DNA from 3 places in the Pseudoglutamicibacter cumminsii genome. Region 1 is predicted to be linked to each of the others. Evidence: riboswitches for the same ligand, from Rfam matches in the RefSeq annotation. Region 1 holds a riboswitch; each other region holds the start of a gene.
The links. Region 1 has a riboswitch for S-adenosylmethionine ahead of JOD50_RS06950 (O-acetylhomoserine aminocarboxypropyltransferase/cysteine synthase family protein). Riboswitches for the same ligand answer to the same signal wherever they lie in the genome.
Positions count from the first base shown of each region.

Region 2: it holds a riboswitch for S-adenosylmethionine, as region 1 does, so the genes downstream of both, acs (acetate--CoA ligase) here and JOD50_RS06950 (O-acetylhomoserine aminocarboxypropyltransferase/cysteine synthase family protein) in region 1, are expected to answer to the same signal.
Region 3: it holds a riboswitch for S-adenosylmethionine, as region 1 does, so the genes downstream of both, JOD50_RS05565 (hypothetical protein) here and JOD50_RS06950 (O-acetylhomoserine aminocarboxypropyltransferase/cysteine synthase family protein) in region 1, are expected to answer to the same signal.

Region 1 is NZ_JAFBCO010000001.1:1,531,498-1,536,166, reverse strand. It holds gene JOD50_RS06960 (alpha/beta hydrolase) at 1-10, opposite strand, end outside; gene metX (homoserine O-acetyltransferase MetX) at 34-1,224, opposite strand; gene JOD50_RS06950 (O-acetylhomoserine aminocarboxypropyltransferase/cysteine synthase family protein) at 1,309-2,640, opposite strand; SAM riboswitch class IV at 2,745-2,860, opposite strand; gene JOD50_RS06945 (VOC family protein) at 3,062-3,703, shown strand; gene JOD50_RS06940 (CPBP family intramembrane glutamic endopeptidase) at 3,756-4,580, opposite strand; gene JOD50_RS06935 (phosphotransferase family protein) at 4,611-4,669, shown strand, end outside.
Region 2 is NZ_JAFBCO010000001.1:1,115,338-1,120,006, reverse strand. It holds gene JOD50_RS05175 (TRIC cation channel family protein) at 39-1,019, shown strand; SAM riboswitch class I at 1,157-1,252, shown strand; gene acs (acetate--CoA ligase) at 1,261-3,294, shown strand; gene JOD50_RS05165 (amino acid permease) at 3,459-4,669, shown strand, end outside.
Region 3 is NZ_JAFBCO010000001.1:1,211,162-1,215,830, reverse strand. It holds gene JOD50_RS05570 (excinuclease ABC subunit UvrA) at 233-2,761, shown strand; gene JOD50_RS05565 (hypothetical protein) at 2,863-3,267, opposite strand; SAM riboswitch class IV at 3,283-3,399, opposite strand; partial or broken gene JOD50_RS10745 (N-6 DNA methylase) at 3,460-3,696, opposite strand; partial or broken gene JOD50_RS10740 (aminotransferase class III-fold pyridoxal phosphate-dependent enzyme) at 3,718-3,984, opposite strand; gene JOD50_RS10520 (hypothetical protein) at 4,131-4,220, opposite strand; gene JOD50_RS05550 (aminotransferase class III-fold pyridoxal phosphate-dependent enzyme) at 4,220-4,534, opposite strand; gene JOD50_RS05545 (2,3-butanediol dehydrogenase) at 4,657-4,669, opposite strand, start outside.

The DNA.
Region 1 (4,669 bases):
TTTCAATCATAAGACCATCCTGCCACGCGGCACTCACGCAAGGAATTCGCGGAACGGCGCGTCCAGCTGATGCCCATCCGTCAAGAAGCCATCATGACCCACCGGCGTTGAGACCACGTGAACCTCAACATCGCCCGGGAGCGCATCCGCGATCCGCTGCGACTCCTGCGGGTAATACAGGCGGTCCGTATCAACCGCGGCGATGAAGAACTCGACGCCATCAAGAGCGCCGAGCGCCGCCTCGACTCCCCCGCGGCCGCGACCCACATCGTGGCTCATGAGGGCCTCCGTGAGCGTGAGGTATGCGTTCGCATCAAAGCGGTTCACGAGCTTGTGCGCCTGGTGATCAAGATACGACTCGACGGCGTACCGGCCGCGCTCATCGCGGCCAGCAGAACCCAACGGCAGCTCCTCGCCTTGCGGCGAGCGCCCAAAGCGATGGTCGAGCTCGGCAGCGGAACGGTAGGAAACGTGCGCAAGACGGCGCGCGATACCCAGACCACGCTGTGGGCCGGTCCCGTTGCCGTGACCGTAATAGTCACCGCCGTGGAATTCAGGATCGAGTCGGATCGCTTGAGTCTGGATCTGCGCGAAAGCGATCTGCTCAGCCGAGGACTCCGCGGTCGCCGCGATCACGGCGCACCGCTTGACGTGCTCCGGATAGCTCGCGGCCCATTCGAGCGCACGGGCACCACCCATCGAGCCGCCCACAACCGCATGCCATGCATCGATGTTGAGCGCCTGCATGAGCCGGAACTCAAGCGCAGCCATGTCGCGGATCGTCACGAACGGGAACCGCGAACCATACGGCTGGCCGTCCTCGGCCAGCGATGCGGGGCCGATCGTTCCGGAGCATCCGCCAAGCGCCGCCGGAACCACCGCGCAATACGTATTGGTGTCCACGGGCTTACCCGGCCCCACGACATCGCGCCACCAGCCCGGCTCCGGTGCAGCCGCGGCCGTGGATGCCGCATCGTTGGCTTGCGAGCCGGCAACCGCATCGTCGGCTGGCCCGCCGTCCGCAGCATGAGTATCGCCGGTCAACGCATGCAAGACCAAGACGGCGTTGCTGCGGTCCGCATTGAGCTCGCCGAAAACCTCATACGCGATGTGGGTCTGCGGCAAGTGACCGCCCGTTTCCAGATCCAGCGGCCCTAGAGAAAGGATCTTCACGCCGTTCTCCGGGGCGTTGTGCTGCAAGTGCTCTCGTACATCCAACGTCATGACGCTGCCTTCGCTTAGTACTTTTGCTTGATGGGTTCCTGACGATTCCGTTGCCGGGCGCCAGCAAGTGGCGCTTCCCGTGCGTTATGCGCGGGCGGCGTGGAATGCGTCGAAACCCTTCTGCAGGTCAGCGATGATGTCGTCGACGTGTTCGAGGCCCACGGATAGACGGACCGTGCCCGGGCCAACGCCGGCGGCCTTCTTCTCTTCAGGGCTCAGCTGCGAATGGGTCGTGGACGACGGGTGCGCGACAAGCGAGCGAACGTCACCCAGGTTGGCAACGAGCGAATGCAGCTCGAGCGCGTCCACGAAAGCGCGGGCGGCTTCTTCGTCTTCCTCTGCGTCCTTGATTTCGAACGAGACGATCGCACCCACGCCGTTCGGTGCGTAGTGGCGGCCGCGTTCGTACCACGGGCAGGACTTCAGGCCCGCGTAGATGGTCGCGGAGACGTCGTCCCGGGCTTCGAGCCATTCAGCGACCTTCTGCGCGTTTTCGATATGCCGCTCAACGCGCAACGAGAGCGTCTCGAGGCCCTGAGCGATCAGGAACGAGTTCATTGGGGAGATCGCCGCACCCGTGTCACGCAGCAGCTGCACGCGGATCTTGAGGATGTAGGAAAGGTTCGCGCCCAGAGGCGAACCGACTCCCATGTCGCGGCCGTAGACGATGCCGTGGTAGGACTCGTCCGGCTGGTTGAAGCCCGGGAAGCGTTCCGGATGCTTGGTGTAGTCGAAGTTGCCGGAGTCGATGATGGCCCCGCCCATCACGGTTCCGTGGCCGCCGAGGTACTTGGTTGCGGAGTGGACGACGACGTCGGCGCCCCATTCGATAGGCCGCAGCGAGTACGGGGTTGCCAGCGTGTTGTCGATGATGAGTGGCACACCGGCTTCGTCGTGTGCGATTGCGGCGATGTTTTCGATGTCGAACACGTCTTGGCGTGGATTGCCGATGGTTTCGCCGAAGAACGCTTTGGTGTTCGGCTTGATCGCGCGGCGCCAGGCGTCGAGATCGTCTGGATCCTCCACGAAAGTGACCTCAACGCCGAGCTTAGGCAAGGTGTGCTTGAAGAGGTTCTGGGTTCCGCCGTAGAGGGATGGCGAGGCGACGATGTGGTCGCCGGCTTCTGCGACGTTGAGGATCGCATAGCTTGTTGCGGCCATGCCGGATGCGACGAACAGCGCGCCGACACCGCCTTCGAGGTTTGCGATGCGGTTTTCGATGACCTCGGTGGTTGGGTTGTTGAGGCGCGTGTAGATCGGGCCGAGCTCGCTCAACGCGAAACGATTCGCCGCCGATTCGGTGTCCGGGAACACGTACGCGTTGGTCAAGTGGATCGGTAGAGCCTGCGACCCCGTGACTGGGTCTGGCGTCTGGCCGGCGTGAATCTGACGAGTTTCAAATTTCTGCTGGGACATTAAAAGAGCACCCCTTGCTCACTGTGAGGGGCTTGCCCGCGCATGTCAGACGACGACAACGCTTGAAGAGGAAAAGTTACGTCCGCCCGGTTACGGGCGGGCATAGCCCGCGCTTGCCACAGCGGCATTCCCGTGTGGCCAGGTCCTCACCCGGGGCACCCCGCCGCGGACGGAGGGTTGCCGGCCAGCAAACCGGGGTTTTGCACTGGCACTCATGACCTTGCTCATTAGCGTACAGCACTGATGAACGACGAGGCCAGAGCGTGTTCACAATGTGAACCGCGCCGCGCATCGGCGTTTATTTCATGACCTTTCGCGAAGACCTACAGGCCCTTCCCAGTCGCATAAACAAGCACATCGGAAACCTCAACTTAGGCAAACCTAAGTAGAGATGTAGCTCACACAGTGCCAGATTTAAACCATGAAGCTCGACCACGTTTCTTACGCATGCGGGCCAGAGGGCCTGACGACTACTGCTGACCGTATCGCCGAGCAGCTCGGACTCCGATACGTCAAAGGAGGCGTGCACCCACGCTTCGGAACACGCAACGTGTTCTTCCCACTCCGCAACCACCAGTACCTCGAAGTCGTCGAGGTACTCGACCACCCGGCCACGTTGCAGCAGCCATTCGGCAAAGCTGTGCGTGAGCGCTCCGAGATGGGCGGCGGCTGGATGGGCTGGGTTGTTTCCGTCGACGACATGACCCCAATCGAAGAACGCCTCCAGCGCGGTGCTGTCCCTGGCTCCCGTAAGTTCCCGGACGGCCGCGAACTCACGTGGCGGCAGATCGGTATCAACGGGCTCATCGCAGACCCACAATTGCCTTATTTCCTGCGCTGGGATGAGGGCTTCGAGGACCTGCACCCGTCCATGGCCGAAGAGCCACACGGTGAAATCGTGGAGCTCACGATCTCCGGCAACCGCGACCGCATCGACGAATGGCTCGGCCACCCAGGTGAAGACTTCAAGGGCAACGTCGTGTTCAACTACACGGCCCCTTCCGGGATGCCAGGCCTGCAGTCGGTCACGCTGAAAACTCCTCAGGGACTCGTCACGATCTAGCCGCCGTAGCGCGCCGCTAGCGGCGGTAGTGTGCGGCTAGCGGCGGCGCGTTTTAGCTGCCGTAACCGAACCAGGTAGCCAACAGCGGGTAGCCCACGAAAGCTACCGCGTCGAGCAAAAAGTGCGCCCAAATCAGCGGCATAACACGGTGCTTCCGTAGGTAATACATCCCAAAGATCACGCCCATCGCTACGTTGCCGATGAACGGCCCGATGCCCTGATACAGGTGGTATGAGCCGCGCACCACAGCGCAGAAAAGGATGATGGCTGCAGGGCCCCACTTGAGTGTGGAGAGCCGCTCATGCAGGTACGCGAGCACCACGACCTCTTCGAGTAGCCCGTTCTTGAGCGCCGCCAACAGCAACACCGGAATGCTCCACCACACATCCGGTAGGCCCGATGTGGTGATCGCGGTCGTGATGCCCAACGCGCGGCCCGCCGCGTACACTCCGAGCGTTCCCACCCCGATCAGCACAAAGAAGCCGACGCCTACAGCGGCGTCCGCACCCCATCGTCGGCCGTCAATGCCCCACCTGTGCAACGGATTGTTACCCGGCCAACGGGACACCAGGTAGATCACGAGCGCGACCGGCGCGAGTGCAAAGAAAATCCCCGCAAGCTGATACAGCAGATCGATCCACGGGCGCGTCCCCGTTGACGTGTTGAGCGCCGCTGTGCCGGAAGAAATCGGGCCTCGCGTGATGGTGTCGAGCAGGTCAATGAGGGCGTAGACCCCGGACTTGCCGAGCGACAGCGCCAAAACGATAGCGATCTCCCACCCCAAAACCGCGCGCGACGGAACAGCCTTCGAAGTAACCGCCTGCGGCGGCGCGGCTTGGTCATGCCCGGTGTTCGAATGTGGGGGTTGGGAACTCATGCATCCGATTATGCTCGGTAGGCTGGTGGCATGGCCAGGGAACCGCTCCGTAAAGAAATCGAACGCGCCGCTGCTTTGTACCCTGATGC
Region 2 (4,669 bases), 420 kb from region 1:
AGGGCAGTTATTTCTGCGGACGAAAGGGCTATGGCGACGTGGAATTTGCACGGCCAGAAGTTTTCTTGACCGTCGATATCATCGCGCTTGTCATCAACGGGATCATGGGCGGGGTGATTGCTCGGCGACTGAACTTTGACCCCGTCGGTTTCGTCGTCATGGCGATCGTCACCGCGCTCGGCGGCGGCATTGTCCGCGACCTCATGATCGACCAAGGCCCACCCGTCGCAACCACCAACCCGTGGTATCTGCCGGCCGCGATCCTAGGTGCGTTCATCGCGTTCCTCATGCCGCTCAACGGCAAGTGGACGACGCGCACACTCACTCTGCTGGACGGCCTCGCATTGGGTGCGTGGTCGGCCACCGGAACCCTCAAAGCGCTCTCCGCCGGCTTGGATTGGTTACCGTCGCTTTTGATGGGCGTCATGACGGCGGTGGGTGGCGGCATGATCCGCGACTTCATGGTCGGTCAGGTCCCGACCGTGTTCAGGCGCTCCCCGCTGTACGCGACGGCCTCGCTGTTCGGTTCGGTACAGATGCTGCTGTTTTTCTACCTCAAGCTCTCCGACTGGGGCATGTTCGTTGCGATGTTCAGCGTCGGAATCCTGGTGATTCTGGCCCAGAAGTACAACCTATACTTGCCGGGCCCCACGGAAATCCGCTTGCCTCGCCGCCGCATCCCGTCCATCTTGCGGCGTGAGGCCCGCAGCGCGAACCCGTCCACGGGCGCGATCCCGGTGATCGATGCGGCGGCTGGCTCCCGTACGGACGGCACCACAGACTCAGCTTCCGATGCGGTGGCCACTCATGGGGAAGCCGGCGGCTCGGTCACTCAGAACCAACGTCTGAGTCAGCAGCGAATTGAGCACCAGCACCGCATCCATAAACGGCGGGTCCAACAAACACAATCCAAGCGAGCACAAGCAAGGCAAGCTTCCGCATCCAGCCGCGCAGCCACCGGACATCTCACATCGGCGATGCCTAAATGGCGCCTCAAGCAAGCACGTAACAACCGCTGAAGCGCGAGAGCCGTTAACGACGCAACCACCGCATCGGGCACTTTCGCTACCTTGCGAACGTGCCCATGTTGAGCAACATGACACACACGCCCACCTGATTTGCGTGAGGCCGCCTTCGTCACCCACTATGGACACCACAACCATCCAGAGCGGCTGAGAGATCTGGCTCTACGACGCCGCAGCAACCACCCCGGTTACGACGGGCATGGTGCTCACGCCAGGATCGATGGAGTGACAAAGCATGACATTGACGTCAACACCCGCGCATCAAGCCGCCTCCGCACAGGACGCATCACAGGACACAGCACAGCTCGACGCCAGGCAGCTCAGCGCCGAAGAACATCAGGCGTACTGGGCGGAACAGGCCGCCCAGCTCACCTGGGAGACCCCTTGGGACACCGTGCACACGCTGACCCCTCCCAACCCTGAAACTCAGGAAGGGCTCCAGCAAACTTGGTTCGCGGGAGGCACCCTCAACGCCGCCGTCAACTGCGCAGACCGCCACGTAGCGGCAGGCAATGGGGACAAGGTCGCGCTCTACTTCGAAGGCGAGCCCGGCGACCGCCGCACCGTGACCTACCGCGAACTCACCGAGGAAGTCTCGCAAGCCGCCCACGCGCTCACGGAACTCGGCATCGGCCGCGGCGACCGCGTCGTGGTCTATCTTCCGGTGCTCGTCGAGACCATCGTCATCACGCTTGCTTGCGCACGCATCGGGGCTGTGCATTCGCTCGTTTTCGGTGGCTTCAGCGCGGAAGCACTGCGCTTCCGCATCGAAGACACCCGCGCCAAACTGCTCGTCACGAGCGACGGCCAGTACCGCCGCGGCAAAGCCGTGCCCGTCAAAGACATCGCGGACGAAGCCGCGTCCGGCGACAATCAGCTTGAGCACGTGCTCGTGATCGACCGCACCGGCCACCGCGACATCCCGTGGACCGAAGGGCGCGACATCTGGTGGGACCAGATCGTTCCGCGCCAGCCGCGCGAGCACACAGCGGAAGCGTTCGATGCGGAAAACCCGATGTTCATCATGTACACCTCTGGAACCACAGGGAAACCGAAAGGCCTTGTGCACACGACGGGCGGCTACCTCACCGGAGCAGTAGCCACCTACAACCAGATCTTCGCCCACCCGGCCCCAGAGCAACGCGCGGGCGACGTGCACTGGTGCACCGCAGACCTCGCGTGGGTCACCGCCCACACCTACGAAATCTACGGACCATTGGGGGCCGGCGCGACGCAGGTTATCTACGAAGGCGTACCGAACGCACCACACCCTGGCCGGCACTTCGAAGTCATCCAACGCTACGGCGTGACCTCCTACTACACCGCACCAACCCTCGTACGATCGCTCATGGGCTGGTTCCCAGACGGCATCCCGGCCGAATACGACCTCTCGAGCATCCGCCTCGGCGGAACGGTGGGTGAAGCCGTCAACCCAGAGGCCGCCCGCTGGCTGCGCCAACAGATCGGCCGCGACACCTACCAGCCAGCCAACCCCGAAACCGGGGAGCCTGAGCGCGGCATCAGCATGGTCGACACGTGGTGGCAATCAGAAACCGGCTCCACCATCCTCACACCGCGGCCTGACGCAACCACCGTTAAGCCCGGCAGCGTAGGACGTGACATGCCAGGAGTCGCAACCGTGGTCGTCGACGACCAAGGCAACCCAACCCCGGCCGGAACCCAAGGCAACATCGTGCTCACCCAGTTCCCGCCATCCATGGCGCGCACCGTGTGGGGCAATCCGAAACGCTGGTACACCTCCTACTGGAAGGCCTACGCCGAATACGGTTGGTTCACCGCAGGCGACGGCGCGAAAATCGATGCCGACGGCGACACCTGGATTCTCGGACGCACCGACGACGTCATCAACATCTCGGGTCACCGCCTCTCGACCATCGAAATCGAGTCCGCACTCGTGACCGACCCCGGCGTCGTGGAGGCCGGCGTGTGCCCCGTACCGGACGCGAAGACCGGCCACGCGGCCAACGCATTCGTTGTCCCGGCGGATCAGAGCTTGCTCGGCGAGTCCGCCGACAAGGACGCTGTCGCGGAGTTCACGCAACGGTTGCGCGACACCGTAACCAAGGGGATCGGCCCCATCGCCAAGCCGGCCCGCATCATCCTTGTGCCCGACGTACCGAAAACCCGTTCCGGCAAGATCATGCGACGCATCCTGACCCAGGCGTGCACCGGCGAACAGCTCGGCGACACCACGAGCCTGCGGAACGAAGAATGCATCCCGGACGTCCTGGAAGCCGCCCGGAGCTAGCTGGCGGTGCGGGCATACACGGCACTCGCGCGAGCACATCCCACACCCGAGAAAATGCGCGATTTAAGCTGATTTGAGATCAGTTCGTCCAAACTTCGATGGGCGGACTGCAGGACCCCCAATGTGAATGTGCATTGCGTCACTGATCGGCCTAGTCTCGATGCATGCGTTCTAGCAGAGACACGTCGTCAGAAACCGACGCTTCACCTCAGGCCGGGCTGCAGGCTGAGCAGGCCGGGCAGCAGGCTGAGCAGGCCGGGCAGCAGGCTGAACAGACATCCCTCTCCAAAGGCCTGACCGGGCGCCACATCCAGTTCATGGCGCTCGGTTCCGCGATCGGAACCGGGCTGTTCTATGGGTCAGCGGACGCTATCAAGGCCGCTGGCCCCATCGTTCTGCTCGCCTACATCGTGGCAGGTGCCGCGGTGTTCATCGTGATGCGCGCCTTGGGTGAGATGGCGGTGCGCAACCCCGTCGCCGGCGCGTTTTCTGACTACGCGACCCGGTACCTCGGACGCTATCTGGGGTTCACGACCGGCTGGACGTACGTGTTCTGCATGCTCGTCGTCTCCATCGCGGACGTTACCGCGGTGTCCGTCTATATGGGGTTGTGGTTCCCTAACGCGCCTCAATGGATCTGGGCTGCGGCGGTCGTGTTGCTGATCGCGGGCATCAACACCCGGCACGTCAAGGTGTTCGGTGAGATGGAGTTCTGGATGTCGATCATCAAGGTCGGCGCCGTTATCGCGATGATCCTCGGCGGCATCGCGATCCTGATCTTCGGCATGAGCGTGCCGGGCGAGGCCACCCCGGGCCTTCATAACCTCTTCGATCACGGCGGCTTGGCACCTAACGGCGTGATGGGTATTTTGGCGTGCCTCACGATGGTCGTGTTCAGTTTCGGTGGCATTGAGACCATCGCCGTGACCGCGGGTGAAGCCAATGATCCGCACACCGCGATCCCACGCGCCGTGAACTCTGTTCCGATCCGTATCCTGCTGTTCTATGTTCTCGCTTTGGGCGTCATCATGACGCTGGTTCCGTGGAACCACATGAGCTCGGACACTTCACCTTTCGTGCAGATTTTCGCGGCGCTGGGCATTCCGGCGGCTCAGCACATCTTGAACGTTGTGGTGCTCACGGCCGCGATCTCCGCGATCAACGCGAACTCGTATGGTGCCGGCCGTATGTTGTTCGGTATGGCTCACTTGGGGCAATCGCCACGAGCGTTCACACGGACCACGGGTAAGGGCGTTCCGTGGGCTGCGGCGCTGCTCATGATGGGCGCACTGACCGTAGGCGTGGTTTTGAACTTCCTCATGCCGGAGTCGGCTTTCGCTGTCGTCGCTTCGGTTGGTGCGTTCGCGATCACGTG
Region 3 (4,669 bases), 320 kb from region 1:
CGCGAATGGAAGCCAAAAGAAAGCTTTCTGACAGGATATGTCAGGTCCTTTCGCCAAGGTCGATAAGGCGCGGGTTGTTGCGCGGCGGCGGGACTCGCGCTGATCGTCGAGCCTTCACCACCTACACCGGCACGGCCTGCCCGATAGAGTGGCCACCATGACTCACGCCCAGCCCGAGTTCACGGTTCCGCACACAGTTCCGCACGCAACGGCGCGCGCGGAGCACGATCCCATGATCCGGGTGCGTGACGCGCACCTACACAACCTGAAACACATCGACGTCGACCTGCCGCGCGACACCCTCGTGGCCATCACCGGCGTTTCAGGTTCAGGCAAATCCAGCCTCGCTTTCGGCACCATCCACGGCGAGGCGCAGCGCCGCTACCTGGAATCCGTCGCCCCCTTCGCCCGCCGGCTCATCGGTGGCGCAGTCAACCCGCGCGTCGGGTCGGTCACTGGCCTGCCGCCGACGGTGGCCCTGCAACAGTCCACCACCCTGGGCGGGGCGCGCTCCTCCGTCGGCACGATCTCGAATATGTCGAACAGTATTCGGCTGCTCTTCTCGCGCTCCGGGACCTACCCGGCCGGCATGCGGGAGCGGCTCGAATACGGCCGGCTCGACTCCGACGCCTTCTCCCCCAACACCACCGCCGGCATGTGCCCCGAATGCCAAGGTACCGGCGCTGTGCACCGGCCAACGGAAGAATCGATGGTGCCGGACCCCAGCCTGTCCATCTGGGACGGCGCGATCGCCGCATGGCCCGGGGCGTGGCTGGGCAAGAACTTCCGGGACATCCTGGGCACCCTCGGCTACCCCATCGACATCCCGTGGCGGGAGATTCCACAAAAGGACCGCGACTGGATCCTGTTCACGGACGAACAGCCGGTGGTCACCGTCCACCCGGTGCGGGACGAAAACGCTGTGCACGGGTCCTATAAAGGCAAATGGCGCTCGGTAGCCACATACCTCACCGACACCCTCGCGGAAACCGAGTCGGATAAGAACCGCCGCCGCGTGCTTTCCTTCATGCATTCATCGACGTGCCCCACCTGCCAGGGCCGCGGCTTCCAGCCGGACACCTTGCAGGTCACCTACGCCGGCTACGCGATCGACGAGTTCAACAACCTGGCCTTGAAGGACGTGCTGTCCGCGCTGGAGAACCGCCTCCAGCGTGTGGAGGGGATCAGCAAGCAGCAGTGGAACGAGCACGACGAGGCCGAAAAGCTACTGCTGGATCAGGTGCTGCCCACGGTGCGCGCGGCTATCGAGCTGGGGCTGGGCCACCTGAGCCTCTCCCGCCCGGCACGCAGCTTGTCCGCGGGTGAGCATCAGCGCCTGCGGCTGGCATCCCAGTTGAACTCGAACCTGTTCGGCACAACCTATGTGCTGGATGAGCCCTCGGCCGGCCTGCACGTCGTGGAGCGGAAAGCGGTCTCCGAGCTTCTGCAGCGCTTCATCGACGCCGGTAATTCGGTGCTTCTGGTGGAGCACGACATGTCCCTGGTGGCGGGATGCGATTGGATCGTGGACATCGGCCCGCGCGCCGGCGAGCGCGGCGGTCAACTTGTGTTCTCCGGCCCCACGAGCGAGTTCCGCGCTAAAGCAGAGCAGCTGGGCTCCCCCACTGCTGCCGCGTTGAACGCGGAGTTCCCGGAACTGACGGACACCCCGGCCGGCACCGGTGAATCCATCAGCCTGACCGGCGTGCACGCACGCGCTTTCGACGGGGCCGACGTCGACTTCCCGCTCGGCGCGCTCACCGCGGTCACGGGTGTGTCCGGTTCCGGCAAGTCCACCTTGGTCACCGGGGTGCTGGCTGACGCGGCGGCGCGTTCGGCCCAGCAGGTGGTTGGCGCCGATGAGGCCACCGCCGAGGACGCGGACGCTGAGCTCACGCCAGGTTCCGACTCTTCCGAGGACTTCCGGGTGGAGAGCGCAACGGGGCTGGATAAGATCCGCCGCCTGGTTCACATCACCCAAAAGCCGATCGGCCGCACTGTGCGTTCCACCGTCGCGACCTACACGGGCCTTTTCGACCACGTCCGCAAGCTCTTCGCCGCAACACCCGAGGCTAAGCGGCGCGGCATGTCGGTATCCGACTTTTCCTACAACACAACGAAGGGCCGCTGCCCCGAGTGCGATGGCGCGGGCAGCATCGAGGTCGAGCTGGTGTTCCTGCCGGGCACGTACACGACCTGCCCGGCCTGCCACGGCAAGCGTTATAGGCCGGAGATCCTTGAGGTGCAGTGGAACGGCCGCAGCATCGCGGATGTTTTGGCGTTGACCGTGGACGAGGCGCTTGAGGCTTTCGCGGAGGAGCCGCGGATTCTACGCTCGGTCGAATTCCTGCACGCGCTCGGTCTGGGCTATCTGCGGCTGGGGCAGGGTTCCCCGGAGCTTTCGGGCGGCGAGGCGCAACGGATCAAGCTCGCCTCCGAGATGCAACGCGGCTCCAGCCGTAAGCACAGCCTGTACCTACTGGATGAGCCGACGACGGGGCTGCACCCCGCGGACGTTGACCTGCTGCTTGCGCAGTTGCGGCGGTTGGTCGAGGATGGCGCGACGGTGGTCGTGGTTGAGCACGACCTCCGGGTGGTCGCGCAGGCTGACCACGTCATCGACGTCGGCCCGGGAGCCGGCGACGAGGGCGGCCAGATCCTCGCAACAGGAACGCCGGCCGCGGTCGCTCAGCAGGGTGTGGGCCCGGATTCGCGCTCGGTTACGGCGCAGGCGCTGGCTGAACGAGCCGGCCTGCGCTGAGCTTGATGCGGCGGCGATGGAGGCGAGGGTGAAGAACGCTAACACAGACACCCCGCCCACCTCTGACACAGCTTGTTCGAGCTAAGAGAAGCCACCGCTATTCAGAACGTGCAGGGGGTTATCGGGCCGTCCTGGAGACCGACACAGCACCAGCTCCGACTATCGCCAACGCGGATAGTGAGCATACTGAAGCTAGCCGACCACATGACCTCAACATCCTCTGCTTGGGCTGCGAGGTTGACACGACTCGACAGAAAGATCGGATCATGGTTCCACATTAGATGGATGCCACTACCCGTCACGAAAATAAGCTGGTGCCCTATCGAAGTGATGATCTGCGCAGGTTCCCAATCATCGCTCAGCATCGCTCTTCGAGCACGAACCCAGTGCATCTGATGCCCCAAAGAAGCATAGTCAGTGCACTTGGCGATGTCCGCGCTGTGTTGGAGGGGGCCGCCGGGGCGGTCAGAATCATCGTGATCCGAAGAGAAGCTCGGATTGGTCATGATTATTTCCTTGAATGTCGCTGTTTCCACTCGATTCTTTTGATCGAGGGCCAATCTTCTCCCAGGAGCACCGCTAGCGATAAGCGGTTGCTAGTCGACAAGCTGAGAGGCTTCACGTCAGACTTCTTGATTGTGATTTGAGTGTAGCTGACACTGCTGACAAGAATTAAACAAGAATTAAATAAGAATCGAAGGGTTAGAAACAATCGCTTCACACGGCTGACCATCCCAATGCTGCGGATCAATCAGCGTATCCCCGTGCGCGATATTGAACTTGTCATAGTTCACGTCATGCAAAAACATGTTGATACGCGCCAGGTTCTAGGTAGTCAGGTTAATGTCCTGACCGTAATACCCCTGCCGCACACCATTCGGTCCGAGGACCTTCGCGGACTTAAGAAGCAGTGAGCCCGAAACGACCGCAGGGTCAATATCAACACCCGCCCACAGCGCCACACCTCGCACCTCGGTGAGACCGTGCCCGAGCAGCGCGCGCAGTCCATCAAAGAGCACCGGATGCAGTTCTTCGGCGTGCGCCTGCCACCTGCCGGTGGCGAGTTCGTCACACACCGCTTTACCGAGCGCGGTTGCCACCGGGTTCCCGCCAAAGGTCGAACCGTGCGTTCCCGGCGTGAATACGCCCATCACCTCGTTGCTGCCGAGCACCGCCGACACCGGGTAAAGACCGGCACTCAGCGATTTTGCACAGGTGACAATATCGGGCAGGATGCCCTCGACCTGGAAACGGAACGGCGTCCCGGTGTGAACGGACCGAATCCATCCCGCGCGTTTTCGTCATCGCTGAACGACATGATGGTCGTGGTACGGCCGTGGAAGTTGCCGCGCATCACAATGATTCTGGCCTAGTCGGCGGCCACGCCTTTCACCTTGCAGCCCCACTTGCGGGCGGCTTTGATCGCGGTTTCGTTGGCTTCGGCGCCGGTGTTCATCATTAGCACGCGGTCGAGGCCTGACAGCTTCGTGATCGCCTCGGCGAACTCGCCAAAGCGGTGGCGTAGAACGCTCGCGACGTGACGTCGAGCTTGCGCATCTGGGCGCAGGCGATATCGATGAACTTGTCGTTCGAGTGGCCGAAGTTTGCGGCCGAGTATGCCATCACGGCGTCGAGGTAGCGCTTACCGTCTACATCGGTGACCCAGGCACCCTTGCCTTCAGCGAGCACCACCGGCAGCGAGCCGTAGTTATTGGTGCCGTGTTCGTTTACGAGTTCAATTTCTGCGGATGCGCGCGAAGACAGTTCAGACATGCTCCAAGCCTAGTGTCACAAAACAGCCCCAGCAGCCCGCCCGGACCCAAAGCGAACGCCCCGCAGCAGCAAAACTGCGGGGCGTTCAGCGTGCGCATCAGGATGCACGCACTTCGTTGGGACTATTCGAGACCC